2 regions of the Thioclava sp. 'Guangxiensis' genome follow, and region 1 is predicted to be linked to the other one. Evidence: riboswitches for the same ligand, from Rfam matches in the RefSeq annotation. Region 1 holds a riboswitch; the other holds the start of a gene.

The links. Region 1 has a riboswitch for thiamine pyrophosphate ahead of thiD (bifunctional hydroxymethylpyrimidine kinase/phosphomethylpyrimidine kinase). Riboswitches for the same ligand answer to the same signal wherever they lie in the genome.
Region 2: it holds a riboswitch for thiamine pyrophosphate, as region 1 does, so the genes downstream of both, thiC (phosphomethylpyrimidine synthase ThiC) here and thiD (bifunctional hydroxymethylpyrimidine kinase/phosphomethylpyrimidine kinase) in region 1, are expected to answer to the same signal.

What each region holds. Positions count from the first base shown of each region.
Region 1 covers NZ_CP155822.1:781,686-789,373, forward strand. The annotation lists gene ABEB22_RS03845 (ThiF family adenylyltransferase) at 1-316, opposite strand, end outside; gene ABEB22_RS03850 (thiamine phosphate synthase) at 313-906, opposite strand; gene ABEB22_RS03855 (thiazole synthase) at 903-1,676, opposite strand; gene thiS (sulfur carrier protein ThiS) at 1,678-1,875, opposite strand; gene ABEB22_RS03865 (FAD-dependent oxidoreductase) at 1,866-2,849, opposite strand; gene thiD (bifunctional hydroxymethylpyrimidine kinase/phosphomethylpyrimidine kinase) at 2,846-3,649, opposite strand; TPP riboswitch at 3,717-3,815, opposite strand; gene ABEB22_RS03875 (ABC transporter permease) at 3,880-6,387, opposite strand; gene ABEB22_RS03880 (ABC transporter ATP-binding protein) at 6,384-7,067, opposite strand; gene ABEB22_RS03885 (arylesterase) at 7,183-7,688, shown strand, end outside.
Region 2 covers NZ_CP155823.1:265,168-272,855, forward strand. The annotation lists gene ABEB22_RS14745 (aromatic acid/H+ symport family MFS transporter) at 1-230, shown strand, start outside; gene ABEB22_RS14750 (citrate/2-methylcitrate synthase) at 246-1,391, opposite strand; gene ABEB22_RS14755 (MFS transporter) at 1,610-2,974, shown strand; gene ABEB22_RS14760 (2-hydroxyacid dehydrogenase) at 3,030-3,980, shown strand; TPP riboswitch at 4,077-4,197, shown strand; gene thiC (phosphomethylpyrimidine synthase ThiC) at 4,310-6,094, shown strand; gene ABEB22_RS14770 (PLP-dependent aminotransferase family protein) at 6,326-7,528, shown strand; gene ABEB22_RS14775 (LysR family transcriptional regulator) at 7,686-7,688, shown strand, end outside.

The DNA of each region.
Region 1 (7,688 bases):
GCGCCACATTGGCGGGGCTCAGCGCCTCAGCCTGCGGCGCGATCCGCACCTCCCCATTGAGCGCAGCCATATGGCGGGCAGCGGCCTCCACCTTGAGCGCACCCAGATCCCCCTCACGGAACAGCGTCTGGCGGTGCAGGTTCGACAGGCTCACCCGATCCGCATCCATCAGACGGATATGGCCCACGCCCGCCCCGACCAGATATTGCAGCACGGGGGCTGCCAATCCACCGGCCCCCACAGCCAGCACCCGCGCCTTTTGCAAACGGTCCGAGGCCGCACCCAGAATAGCGCTCTGGCGGGCATAGCGGGTCATGCGGTGGCCTCCAGCCATTGTCCGATCCGCGCCTCGGGGTCAGCGTTCAGCGTGATATCGGTCACCACCGACACGCAATCGGCCCCTGCCGCAAGGGCCAAGGGCGCGCGTTCCACCGACAACCCGCCAATCGCCACCAAGGGCACCCCTGCGCAGAGCCGCTTCCACTCGGTCAGCTTCTCCACGCCCTGCTGATGCCATTTCATCTTCTTCAGGATCGTCGGCCAGACAGGCCCCAGCGCGATATAATCGGGGATCACCGTCAGGGCACGATCCAGCTCGGCCTCGTCATGGGTAGAGACGCCCAGCTTCAGCCCCGCGCCACGGATCGCCATCAGATCGGCACTCTCCAGATCCTCCTGCCCCAGATGCAGCCAGTCACAACCCAGCTCGATCGCCAACTGCCAATGGTCATTCACCACCAGCTGCGCCCCATGCGCACGGCACAGATCGCGGCCCTCAGCCAGCATCTCGCGCAGGCGGTCCTGCGGCTGGTCCTTGATCCGCAGCTGGACGAATTTCACCCCCAAGGGCAGCGCGCGGCGCAGCCAGTCGGGATGGTCGAAGATCGGATAGAACCGCGGGATCATGCCAGCACCGCCATGCCGATCACCGGCGTCGAGGGCTGGGCCATATCGCGCGGCTCCATCGGGTCGGCCTCATAGGCCAGCCGCCCTGCCTCGAGCGCGCGGGCAAAGCCTTCGGCCATGGCTGCAGGGTCTCCGGCCTTGGCCACTGCCGTATTCAGAAGCACCGCATCAAAGCCCATCTCCATCGCCTGCGCGGCATGGCTGGGCAGCCCCAGCCCCGCATCGATCACCATCGGCACCTCGGGAAACTGCGCACGCAGGGTCCGCAGCCCGTAGGGATTGTTCACCCCGAGCCCCGTGCCGATAGGCGCCCCCCATGGCATCAGGACCTCGGCCCCCGCCTCCAGAAGCCGCCCCCCCAGGACACCATCCTCGGTGGTATAGGGAAACACCTTGAACCCGTCCTCCGCCAGAATGCGCGTGGCTTCCACGAGGCCGAAAGGATCGGGCTGGAGCGTATCGGGATGGCCGATCACCTCCAGCTTGATCCAGTCGGTGTCAAAGACCTCGCGCGCCATATGGGCGGTGGTCACCGCCTCCTTCACCGAATGGCAGCCAGCGGTGTTGGGCAGGACCGGCACCGCCAGCCCGCGGATCAGATCCCAGAAGCCCGCGCCCGTGCCACTGCCCGCGCTCTCGCGGCGCAGGGAGACGGTCGCCACCCCCGCCCCCGAGCGTTCGAAGGCCTGCGACAGATCCACGGGGCTGGGATATTGCGAGGTGCCCAGCATCAGCCGCGATGTGATTTCGGTGCCATAGAAAACAGGCATGTTACCCTCCCTGACGGGGTGCGAGAATTTCCAGACGGTCGCCCTCGCGCAGCGCGTGGCCCGCGCGGGCGGCAGAGGCCACAAAGACCTCGTTGACGGCTGTGGCGACTTTCGCCTCGCCATAGCCCAGAGCCATCAGGGCCTCGGCCAGAGTAGCTGCTTCCGCCTCGGTTGGCGTTCCGTTGACGATCAGGCGCATGCGGCCTCCTTGCACAGTTCGGATATGGTGCCTTCCATCAGGTAATCGGCCGCCGTCACCGCCAAAGCGGGCGACATCAGATAGCCATGACGGTAGAGCCCGTTGACATGGGTGCGCTCTCGCGCGGCCACCACGCGGGGGATGTTATCGGCAAATGCAGGGCGGGCATCGGCACCCAGTTCCAGCACCTCGGCCTCGGCAAAACCGGGATGCAGCGCGAAGGCCGCATTCAGCAGCTCCACGGTGGAGCGCAGGGTCGAGGGCCCACGGCTGTCGCCCTCGAGTTGAGAGGCGCCGAGCATGAAAACCCCGTCGCCGCGCGGCACGATATAGAGCGGATAACGCGGATGCAGCAGCCGTACCGGTCGGCTGAGCGTGATCTGCGGACAGCGCAGCACCACCATCTCGCCCCGCACGCCCCGCAGATCGGGCAGAAGATCCCGCGCCACCAGACCGCGACAATCCACGAGCCGCCCCAGATGCGGGGCCTCGGGCAGGATCTCGACCCCCTTCGCCGCCAGCCCGTCGCGCAGACCGCGCAATGCGATACGCGGATCGATATGGGCCTCGGTGTCAAAAAACAGCGCGCGGGCGTGGCGTTCCGCTAGATCGGGCTCCAGCGCGGCGATCTCCGCGCCTCCCAGCCAGCGGTGCCCGTCGGTGCGCCGCGCGAAACGGTCCAGCTCGCGCCGGTCGCGCGCAAGCGTCACCACCAGCGTCCCGCGACGGATCACCGGCACGCCCGCCCGCGCCCACCAATCCGCCGCCGCCAGACCATGGCGCACGATCACCTCCTCGCTGATCTCGCTCTCGCAATACGGCGCCAGCATGCCGCCCGCCCACCAGCTGCAGCCATGCGGACCAGCCGCGCCATTGGGGTCGATGACCTGCACCCGCGCACCACGCGCGACCAGCTCATGCGCGGTGGCAAGCCCCGCAACCCCCGCGCCAAGAATGGTGAAATCAACGCTCATACCAGTGCCTCCTCGGACCAGATCCCGTGGAAATGATGCACCGGCCCATGGCCCTGCCCGATCTGCAGGCTGTCGGCCGCACGGATCGCGCCCTGCAGCCAGTCATGGGCGCGCGCCACCGCCTCAGGCAGCGGCCTCCCCGAGGCCAGCCCCGCCGCCACCGCAGAGGCCAGCGAACAGCCCGTGCCATGGGTATTGCGGGTGGCGATGCGCGGCGCGGTGAAACGATAGGCCGCATCCGCCAGCAGCAGGTCGGTACAGACCTCGCCCGCCGCATGACCACCCTTCAGGAGAACGGCCCCGGGCCCCAGCGCCTGAAGCGCGCGGGCCTGTGCCTCATCGGCCTCCTGCGCTTCGGGCAGGCCCAAGAGACAAGCGGCTTCGGGCAGGTTGGGGGTCAGGAGCGTCGCCCTTGGCAGGAGCTGGGTGGTCAGCGCGGCCACCGCCTCCTCTGCCAGAAGCGCATCACCGGATTTGGCGATCATCACCGGATCAAGCACCACAGGGCCTGCAAAGCCCGCAAGTTCCTCGGCCACCACCCGCACCAGATCCGCCGAGCCGAGCATGCCGATTTTCACCGCATCCGCGCCGATATCCTCCAGACAGGCACGGATCTGGGCGCGCAGCATCTCGGGCGTCATCAGCGCCACGGCGCTCACACCGCGCGTGTTCTGCGCGGTGACAGCCGTGACCGCAGTCATCGCATAGACCCCGAGCGCCGAAGCCGCCTTCATATCGGCTTGAAGCCCCGCACCGCCGCCCGAATCGGAGCCTGCAATAATCAGAAGTCTTGCGACCATATCCCCTCCTCCAAAGCCACCGGCACAAGGGCGCGGGCGGAGAAAGGGGGCGCAGAGAGACTGCACCCATCGCTTCGGTTCCGTTTCCTACGCCGGTATGAGCCGGATCAGGTTCGATGAGTTAGCTATCGCCTCTCAGCCCTTGCGGGCACCCCAACGGATTGGTGTCAGGCTAGACCTCTGGCCGGTCCAGCACAAGGGGGATCGATGCGCCCCTTCGGTTAGCCCGTTCAGTCAGCCTGCCGCAGGATACGCGCGGGGCGCACCCGCAGCGGGCGGATCACAAAGAACAGATCCGACAGGAGCGCCGCCAGCATACCCGTGAACAGGACTGCCAGCGCAGGCCCCCAAGCGATTGCATAGCCCAGATCCATAACGCGTGTGAGCACCGCCCATCCGGCCAAGGCCCCTGCCCCCACGGCCACCAGCCCCGCGACGCCGCCAAGGATGAGCGCGCGCAAAAGGAACGCCGTCAGGATACGGGTCCGGCTGGCGCCCAGTGTCTTCAGCAATGCGGCTTCCCATGCGCGGCGCGCCTCGCCCGAGGCCGAGGCCCCGATCAGCACGATCACCCCCGTCACCAGCGTCACACTTGCCGCCAGAGAGGTGGCCCGCGCAATCGCCTGCAGCGCCTCGGTCAGGCGCCCGATCGCCTCGCGCACGGGCACAGCAGTGACATTGGGGAAGGCCTGCGCAAGCGTGCGCAGGATCTCGGGCTCGGCTGTCTCGGGGGCATAGAGTGTGGCCAGATGGGTATGCGGTGCGCCTGCCAGCGCCGAAGGGTTGAAGGTGATCACGAACCCGATCCCCGCCGTCGAGAAATCGACATTGCGGAAGGAGGTGATCGGCGCGGTGATATCGCGGCCAAGGATATTCACCGTGAGCGTATCTCCCAGCTTCAGCCCGATCTCCTTCGCCTCCTCGGCGGCAAAGCTGATCTGCGGAGCGCCGGTGTAATCTTCGGGCCAGAACTGTCCTTCGGTGATCGCCTCGCGCGGGGTCGCGGCATAGGTCACGCCACGGTCACCGCGCAGAACCCAGTGATCGGGGCGTCCTTCACGCGCGGGCTTGCCGTTGATCTGCGTGATCACACCGCGCAGCATGGGTGTGGTCTCGACCCGCTCGACCTGCGGATCGGTCTGCATCTGCGCCTTGAAGGGCGCGAGCTGGTCGGGCTGGATGTCCAGCAGGAAGAAAGCCGGTGCCTGTTTCGGCAGATCGGTGGCGATCGCGTTGCGCAGCCCCGCATCCACCTGCCCGATGGCCGACAGCACTGACAACCCCAGCCCCAGCGACAGCACCACCGGCAGCGCCTCCGAGCCCGGCCCCGAAATCCCCGCCAGCGCCACGCGCAGCGCCGGCGCGCCGCGCAACACGCGCTGCACCCGCGCCGCTAAGCGTTTGGTCAGCCAGCCCATCAGCGCCAGCAGGCCCAGCGCCCCAGCCACACCACCCAAAGCGCCAAGCGCCAGCCAAGGCAGACCAGAGAGCGCCATCGACGCCCCCACCAGAACCGCCAGCAGCACGGCGATCAGCGCCAGCATCCCCAAGGGTGGCAGCCCCCGCGAACGCGAGCGATAGAGGCGCGCCACCCGCGTCTGCGACAGGCGCGAGAGCGGCCAGAGCGAGAAGATCGCGGTGACAAGTGCGCCATACATCGCGGCCTCGGCCATCGGGCCAAGCGCCAGCCGCAGATCTACGGGGATCGGCATGACCCGCCCGATCAGCCCGCCAAAGCCCAGCACCAGAAGGCTCGCCAGCGCAAGCCCCGCCACGATGCCAAGCACCGTCAACCCGATCAGCTGCCAGTAGAACACCCAACGGATCGTGCGCCCCGTAGCCCCGATGGCGCGCAGGGTGGCCACCGTCGCGGCCTTGCGTTCGAGCCAGCTCGAGACCGAGGACGAGATCCCGACCCCGCCCACGGTCAGCCCCGCAAGCCCGACAAGCACAAGGAAACTCCCCAACCGCGTCGCAAAACGGTCCGCCCCCGGAGAGGCGCGTCTGCGATCGCTCCAGCTCATACCCGCATCCTTGAACCGGATGCGGGCCTCGGCCTTCAGCGCATCGAGATCGGTGCCTTGGGGCAGCGCCACGCGGTATTCGCTCTCGAAAAGTGCCCCCGCATCCAAGAGCCGCGAGCCCTCCAGCGCCTTCGTGGCCACGATCACCGGCGGGCCGAGCGTGATCCCCGCCCCTGTCTCGTCGGGCGCACGGGCAAGCCGCGCCAGCATGCGCAACGCCACCCCGCCGATCTCGACCCGATCGCCCGGTTTCAAGCCCATCCGGTCCGCCAGAACGGGATCGATCAGGGCGCCATAGATCCCGTCCTGCGGGGTCTGGAGCTGATCCAGCGGCAGATCGGGCGCGGTTTCGACGGTCCCGTAAAGCGGATAGGCGCTATCGACCCCCTTCACCTGAATGAGCGCGGTCTGCAGGGCATCCCCCTCGCCGTGACGCAGCATGGAGCGGAAATCGATCACCTCGGAGACGCGGCTGGCGCGCTCCTCGATCCATTGGCGCTCAAGGGGCGTGGCGCGGCGATAGGTGAATTCCAGCTGCGCATCGCCCCCCAGAAGGGCCGTCCCCTGATCATGGAGCGCGGACTGGATCGCATGGCGCACCAGCCCCACCGAGGCAATCGCCGCCACTCCCAGCATCAGACACAGGAAAAACACGCGGAAGCCGCGCAAGCCGCTGCGCAGCTCGCGCCGCGCGATGGTCCATGACACGCTCATGCGCGGCTATCCGAGACAACGGTCCCGTCGCGCAGACCCACCACGCGGTCACAGCGCGCGGCCAGATCGGCAGCATGGGTGACCAGAATGAGCGTGGCACCATAATGGTCGCGCAGCCCGAACAGCAGGTCCATGATTTGCGCCCCCGTCTTGGCATCGAGATTGCCGGTGGGCTCGTCGGCCAAGAGGATCTCGGGGCGCGGGGCGAGCGCACGGGCCAAGGCCACACGCTGCTGCTCGCCGCCCGATAGCTCTGTCGGATGATGGTGCATCCGGTGGGAAAGCCCGACGGCGTCCAGCTCGGCCTTGGCGCGGGCAAAGGCATCGCGCGTCCCCGCGATCTCCAGAGGAAGCGCCACGTTTTCCAGTGCGGTCATCGTGGGAAGCAGGTGGAAATTCTGGAACACCACCCCCATGTGATTGCGACGGAAGCGTGCCAGAGCGTCTTCCTTCATCGCGCCCAGATCCTGACCGAGCGCCAAGACAGACCCCGATGTGGCGCGTTCGAGCCCGCCCATCACCATCAGAAGCGAGGATTTCCCCGACCCCGAAGGTCCCGTCATTCCAAGGCTTTGCCCGCGCTGGACGTCCAGTGAAATTCCGTTCAGGATCGAGACAGGCCCCGCATTGCCCTCCAGTTCCAGCTCCACACCCTTCATGGAAAGCACACTATCCGCCATGTCCATCCTGTCCCGCATCCGTTCTTTGCTGCCCCGTAAACCTCAAGATAGGCAGCCCGCGACATATCACAACCGCGCCAGCCAGCGAATTACCGCCCTCGGCCTCGGGCTTGCCTTGCTCGCTCTGCCCGCGCAGGGTCAGGCGGCCGAGAAAACGCTGCTGGCTTTCGGCGATAGCCTGACCCAAGGCTATGGCCTGCCCGATGGCGAAGGGCTGGTGCCGCAGCTTCAGGCATGGCTGAATGCGCATGGCGAGGATGTGACGATTATCAATGGCGGGGTTTCGGGCGATACAACGGCGGGCGGGCGCGCCCGTATCGACTGGTCGCTGACGCCCGAGGTGGATGCGGTGATGGTGGCGCTTGGCGGCAATGACATCCTGCGCGGGCTCGCGCCCGATCAGGCGAAGGCCAATCTGGACGCGATCCTGAAAGCAGTGACCGACAAGGATCTGCCGGTGCTGCTGGCGGGCGTGCCGGTGCCCGGCAATTACGGCGCGGCCTACCAGACGGCTTTCACCGCGATCTATCCCGATCTGGCGGCGAAATATGACGCGGTGCTGGTGCCCGACCTTCTGGCCCCGCTGGCCGAGGCGCAGCATGATGATGCCAAACGCGCGCA
Region 2 (7,688 bases), on a different replicon from region 1:
CCACGGCGATCGGTATGTCTGCAGGTGTAGGCCGGATCGGCGCGATCCTCGGACCGCTGGCGGGCGGGATGCTGGTTTCGATGGGGATCGGTTACCCGTGGGGCTTCTATGCTTTTGCGCTGGTGGGCTTCCTCGGGGCACTGGCTCTGGCCTCGACCCGCGTGATGGGCAGCGACATCGTCGCCAAAACGGAGCCTGTACCGGACGATGTGGCCTCGCATAAGGCCTGACCTTCCAAAGGCGCGCTACGGCGCGCCTTTTTCTATCGGCAGGGCGGGGCCTGTATAATGCGCCCGCGGCCGGATCAGGCTGCCCGTCTCGATCTGTTCCAGCGCGTGGGCGAGCCAGCCCAGTGACCGCGCAATCGCGAATAGCGCAAAAGGCGCATCACCGGGCAACGCGCAATGATCGGCAAGTGCTGCGAGCGCCACATCGATTGTGGGCTCCTGACCGGTTCGCTCGCGCACATGAGCGATCAGGCCGGTGATCGCGGGGCTGGGACGGAAACAGCCCAGAAGGGCGCGCGCACGCGGATCGCCTTGGGGATAGAGCTTGTGACCAAACCCGGGCAGCGGCTCGCCGGTGCTCATCCAGCGGTTCACGGCAGGGACGATCCCCAGATGCAGGGCATCTTCGAGCACGGCTTTCACCCGCAATGTCATATCCCCATGCAACGGGCCTGAAAGCGCGGCCAGCCCCGAGAGTGCCGCTGCCTCGAAGGAGGCCCCTGTCGAGGCGGTCACGCGGGCGGCAAAGGCGGAGCTGGTCAGCTCCTGATCGGCAAGCGAAACCAGCGTGCGCCGGATCAGGTCGGCCTTGTCGGCACAGTTCCATGCCTGAGCCAGCCGCAGGTGCAGGGGCGCGGGGCCCTGCGGAAGATCGGCGAAGTTTCCGGCCACCAGCCCGACGATCCGTGCCATGGTCCGGTGCCGCGCATCGCGCGAAAGACTGCCCGAGGGGATGGCATGGGCCGCCTCTGCCGCCAATGCCTGAAAAACCCGCGCACGACCGGCATTGCCCGGATATGAGGGTATTGCGGGGAATTCGGGCAGCCGGTCCATCGCCCAGAGGAGCCGCGCCGTCTCCTCCAGAGACGCCGACTCGGCCAATGTTCCGACATTGACCCCACGGTAATACAATCGGCCCTGCGCGGTGGTCGAGATCATCGTCGAGATGATAGGTTCGCCCCATGACATGGTACTTGTGGCGATACTTGCCCGCCCGCGCCCGCGGCTCCGACGGTTGAGAAGAGCCGAAATATCCTCGCCATTATAAAGGTTTCGCCCCGATGTCTCAGGGTCAGGGCGGACCGTGATCTGGCCGCGGCTGACATAGGCGTAAAGCGTCTGCCGCCGGACCCCCAGCGCGTTGCTGGCTTCCTCTTGTGTCATCCAGTTTTTCATATTGACGATATTAATCAATGTTGACCCATGCTTGGCAAGGGCGCAGTTTATCTGCAATGAACGGGCAGGAGGGGACGCCCGGTTCGGAGGATGGTCCGCAGGATGGGACGCAGGTATGAGGATGCCTGCTTCCCGTAGCTTTTACGCTACACCCTGCGGCCGGTTTGGAGAGCGGTCACATTGCGGGGCCGCACGGGAGGACATCAATGACGTATTCGAGCTCTACGGAGCACGTGGCCGTAGACGCCGCGCGCCCGACGCATACCCGTTACTACATGCTGGGGTTGATCCTGTTTCTGGCGACGACCGCCTATGCCGACCGCTCAATCCTGTCGATCGCGGGCTCGGGCATCAAGGCGGAGTTCGGTCTCAGCCCGATGCAACTGGGTTATGTGTTATCGGCCTTCAGCTGGGCCTATGTGATCGGTCAGATCCCGGGCGGGATGCTGCTGGATAAATTCGGCACCAAGATGATCTATGGCGTAGCACTGGTCCTGTGGTCCATCGCCACCTTCCTTGTGGGGTTGGTCGGCGAGGTGACCACCGAACTATCGGTTGCGCTGGGGCTCCTTTTCGTGCTGCGCTTCGCCTTGGGATTGATCGAGGCGCCGAGTTTTCCGGCGAATGCCCGTGTCGCGGTGATGTGGTTTCCGCGCGGGGAGCGGGGGCTTGCCACCTCGCTCTTTGCCTCGGCCTCCTATTTCGCGGTCGCGATCTATTCGCCGATCTCGGGCTGGCTGGTGCAGAGCTTCGGCTGGCCTGTGCCCTTCTTCACGCTGGGTGTGGTGGGTCTTCTGGCCGCGGTCGTGTGGTTCAAATTCATGAAGCCGCCGCGCGAGCATCGGGGCGTGAATGCCGCCGAGCTGGAGCTGATGGAAGCGGGCGGCGCGATGGTCGATATCGACAGCCAGCGCGAGCTGACCAACCGCCCCAAGGCCTCGGCCAAGATGTTCGGGCTGCTGCTGAGCAACCGCATGCTCTGGTGCGCCTATATCGGGCAATATTGCACCATCGCATTGAGCTATTTCTTCATCACATGGTTCCCGATCTATCTGGTGCAGGCGCGGGGCATGAACATCATGGAGGCGGGCTTTGCCACCATGCTTCCGGCCATCGCGGGCTTTATCGGCGGCATCACGGGCGGCTCGGTATCGGATGCGCTGATCCGCAATGGCTGGAGCGTGTCGCGGGGCCGCAAGACGCCCTATGTGCTGGGTATGCTGATCGGGTGTTCTATCGTTCTGGCGGCGTTCAGCAACTCCAACATCATGATCGTGGCGCTGATGGGGCTTGCCTTCTTCGGCAAGGGCATGGCCGCAGGCTCGGGCACATGGGCCGTGATCTCGGATACTGCGCCGCGTGAGGCTGTGGGTCTGGCCGGTGCGATCTTCAACTGCATCGGCAATGTGGGAGGCATTATCACCCCCATCGTCTTCGGTTACACCGTGCAGGTGACGGGCGGCTATACCGTGGGGCTCTATTTCGTGGCCGCGCATTGCCTTGTGGCAGCGATCCTCTTTGCCTTCGTGATGGGCCCGATCAAACGTGTCGAGAGCGGCGCGCAGGGCTGAGAGCATTTACAAAAGGGCCTGCGGGATGCTGCGGGCCCCTTCGTCCATGGAGATTATGATGACCAAACCTGTTGTGTTGAAAGCTGCCAAACTGCCACAGACCACCGGCGCCGAGCTGGAAGAGCTGTTCGATCTGCGCATTCTGCCGGAGAGTGATCCTGCGGCATGGCTTGCGCAAAACGGCAAGGGCGTGCGGGGGCTTGCGCTGCGTAAGACCATCGTAGATCAGGCGCTTCTCGATGCGCTGCCCGATCTGGAGGTCATCGCAAGCTATAGCGCGGGGCTCGACAATGTCGATGTGCCGGCCGTCAAGGCGCGTGGCATCAAACTCCTGAATACCTCGCATATTCTGGCCGAAGATGTGGCCAATGCCGCGCTCGGGCTGGCGCTGGCGGTCACCCGTGATCTGGTGCAGGCGGATGGCTTCGTGCGGACAGGAAAATGGCCCGAGCAGCCGCAATACAAACTCGGACGTTCGATCTCGCAAATGGATGTAGGAATTGTCGGGCTCGGCACGATCGGCAAGGCGCTAGCGCGCAGGCTGGAGGCCATGGGCGCACGGATCCATTACCAGGGCCCGAACCGCAAGCCTGTGGAGTATACCTATCACACAAGCGCGGTGTCGCTGGCCGAGGCCTGCGATCTGGTGATCCTGACCTGCCCGCTGACCGAGGCCACCCGCCATTCTTTCGGGGCCGCGGAGATCGCGGCGCTGGGGCCGCGCGGGTTCCTCGTCAATGTGGCGCGGGGGCCGGTGGTCGATGAGGCGGCCCTTCTGGAGGCCATGGCCCGCGACGGGCTGGCGGGGGCCGCACTTGATGTGTTCGAGCACGAGCCGCAGGTGCCGCAGGCCTTTATCGATGATCCGCGCCTGATCCTGACCCCGCATCTGGGCTCGGGCACCGAGGAGACCCGTCAGGCGATGGCCGATTATGTTGTCGATGCCCTGGCCGAACATTTCGGACAGAACAGTCCGCGGACCGCGCGCCCTCTGGCACAGGTCTGACCCCTTTCCCCGCCGCACTGGTCCATTTCGCGGCGGGGAAACCCGCAAGGTCCCCGCAGAGGCCCATTGACGCCGCCTCGATTTTCGGCAAGTCTGCACCCACGTCAGGGGAGTCCCGCCCAAGGGACTGAGAGGCTGATTGGAAGTAATTCCGGTGACGCGACCCTTTGAACCTGACCCAGTTGATGCTGGCGTAGGAAGACCGAAGGGCAATTCCGCATCCATGTCTCATGGGCGGTCCTTTCGGGCCGCTCCGGCCCATTTCCGGGTCAGCTGTGGCCTATTCCCTCGCAGTTTTTGGTTGGGTCTTTTCGTAAGAGGAGACCGACATGAAAGACATCATCCCGACCATCACCACAGGCGCGTTGATTGGTTCGCGCAAGGTGCATAAGGAAGGTAATATCCACGCGCTGCGCGTGCCCATGCGCGAGATCGAGATCTCGAATGAAGAGGCGCTCTGTGTCTATGACAGTTCGGGGCCCTATACCGATCCGGCCGCCCGGATCGACATCGCCAAAGGCCTGCCCGAGACCCGTGGCGGCTGGCTGCAGGCACGCGGCGAGATCGAGGAATACGAGGGCCGCGCCATTACCGATGCCGATAACGGTTTCGCCAAGGGCGACCGTCTGGTAGCGCCGTTCCCCGTGCAGCGCCCGCCGCTGCGGGCCGTGGGTGACCGCGCGGTGACGCAGCTGGCATATGCGCGCGCAGGGATCATCACTCCCGAGATGGAGTTTGTGGCGATCCGCGAGAACGAGGGCCGTATGGCCGCTTATACGCGCGACGGTGACCCGATGGGCGCGACCCTCCCCGATCTGGTGACGCCCGAATTCGTGCGGACCGAGATTGCCGAGGGCCGCGCGATTATCCCCGCCAATATTAACCACCGCGAGCTGGAACCGATGATCATCGGGCGTAACTTCAAGGTGAAGATCAACGCCAATATCGGCAATTCGGCGGTGACCTCCTCGATGGAGGAAGAGGTCGAGAAGATGGTCTGGGCGATCCGCTGGGGCGGGGACACGGTGATGGACCTCTCGACGGGCCGCAATATCCACAATATCCGCGACTGGATCATCCGCAACTCTCCGGTGCCGATCGGCACGGTGCCGCTCTATCAGGCGCTGGAAAAGGTGGGCGGCGTGGCCGAGGATCTCACTTGGGAGATCTTCCGCGACACGCTGATCGAGCAGGCCGAGCAGGGGGTGGACTACTTCACCATCCATGCGGGCGTGCGTCTGCATATGATCCCGATGACCGCCAAACGCGTTACCGGCATCGTCTCGCGCGGCGGCTCGATCATGGCGAAATGGTGTCTGCACCATCACCGCGAGAGCTTCCTCTACGAGCATTTCGACGAGATCTGCGATATCTGCCGCCGCTATGATGTGAGTTTCTCGCTGGGGGACGGCCTGCGCCCAGGCTCGATTGCCGATGCCAATGACGAGGCGCAATTCGCCGAGCTGCGCACGCTGGGGGAACTCACCAAGATCGCATGGGCCAAGGACTGTCAGGTGATGATCGAGGGGCCGGGCCATGTGGCCATGCACAAGATCAAGGCAAATATGGACGAGCAGCTCAAGCACTGCCACGAGGCGCCTTTCTACACGCTCGGACCGCTGACTACCGATATCGCGCCGGGATATGACCATATCACCTCGGCGATTGGTGCGGCGATGATCGGTTGGTTCGGCACCGCGATGCTGTGCTATGTGACGCCGAAAGAGCATCTGGGCCTGCCCGACCGTGACGATGTGAAAACGGGCGTGATCACCTATAAGCTGGCCGCTCATGCGGCGGACCTTGCCAAGGGCCATCCGGGTGCGCAGCGGCGCGATGACGCGATCAGCCGTGCGCGCTTCGAGTTCCGCTGGGAGGACCAGTTCAATATCGGGCTCGATCCCGATACCGCGCGGTCCATGCATGACGAGACCATGCCGGCCGAGGCCCATAAGGTCGCGCATTTCTGCTCGATGTGCGGGCCGAAATTCTGTTCGATGAAGATCAGCCATGACATCCGCGCCGAGGCGCAGCGGCAGGAGGGCATGGACAAAATGGCCGAGAAATTCCGCGAGGGCGGGGCGCTCTATATCCCCGAGCCAAGCGAGGCCTGATCAACCCAAAGCTGCGGACGTGGAAATTATTTTGCGTCCGTGGCGCCCTGTTTGTAATATTGCTCTCGTTTTTATGACCGATGCGTAGGTTTTCTGTGCATCATCTCACCTTTGCCCGTCTTGCGAAGGGTTACGTTAGGCGCTAACGCTGCACGGACCCGAAGGGTATTAAGTGAAAAAGGGCGGCCTGTAAGGGCAGTGCGCGCCCGGACGAGACGCAGGAGACGTAAAATGGACTGGACGAAAGTGCTCGCACGCCGCGCGGGCCGGATGAAAGCCTCGGAGATCCGGGAGCTGCTGAAACTTCTCGACCAGCCCGATATCATTTCCTTCGCGGGCGGCATTCCCGACCCGACCCTGTTCCCGAGCACGGCCTATTCCGACGCCTTTGCCGCGACGATGGCCGATAATAACGGCCATGCGGCGCTGCAATATTCGGTCTCCGAAGGTTACCGTCCGCTACGCGAATGGCTGGTGGGCGAGATGGAAAAGATCGGCGTGCCTTGCGCGGTCGATAATATCATGATCACCTCCGGCTCGCAGCAGGCGCTCGACTATCTTGGCAAGCTGATGCTGACCGAGAACGATACTGCCGCCGTGATGCGCCCGACCTATCTGGGTGCTCTGGGTGCGTTCAATGCCTATGAGCCGCGCTACATCCCGCTCGATCCGATGTCGAATATCGACCCCGAGACGCTGAAAGCCGAGGCCAAAGCCGCCGGCGGCGAGGTGAAGTTCGCCTATCTCTCGGCCGATTTCGCCAACCCCACTGGCGAGACCATCCCGCGCGAGGGCCGCGAGCGTGTGCTCGATCAGGCCGAGGCGCTCGATTGCGCGATCATCGAGGATGGCGCTTATCAGAACCTGCGCTTCGATGGCGAGGCGATCCCTCCGATTCTCGCACTCGATATCGAGCGTAAAGGCGGCATCGAGAATACCCGTACGATCTATTGCGGTTCCTTCTCGAAGACCCTGGCACCGGGCCTGCGGGTGGGCTGGGTCGTGGCGGCCAAGCCCGTGATCGACCGGTTGGTGCTGATGAAACAGGCCGCCGATCTGCATTCGCCGACCCTCAACCAGATCGTGACCAACCATGTTGCCCGCGCGATCTTCCACGAGCATGTGGCCAAGATCAAAGCAGTCTATGCCTCCCGCCGCGACCGGATGATTGCCGCGCTCGAGCGCGAGATGCCGGCTTCGGTCAGCTTCACCCGCCCCGAGGGCGGTATGTTCATCTGGCTGACATTCGACCCCAAGCTGAACGGCGCCGAGCTTCTGGCGAAAGCCGTGCGCGACGAGAAGGTGGCCTTTGTTCCGGGCGGGGCGTTCCATGCCGATGGTTCAGGCCAGAACACGCTGCGGCTGAGCTATTCCTGTGCCAGCGACGAACAGATCGACGAGGGCATCGCGCGGATCGGCCGCATCCTGCGCTAACCGCCCGCACGTCATCCCGCCCCCGCTTTCCAGAAAGCGGGGGCTTTTTGATGGGCGTCATGCGTGCTGAAACCGGTCTTGCGATCCGGCCAGAGGACGCTAGATTGCCGTCGCGACAGTCCGGCGGCATGTCGACCGCGCAACCAGCAGGCCCCGCATG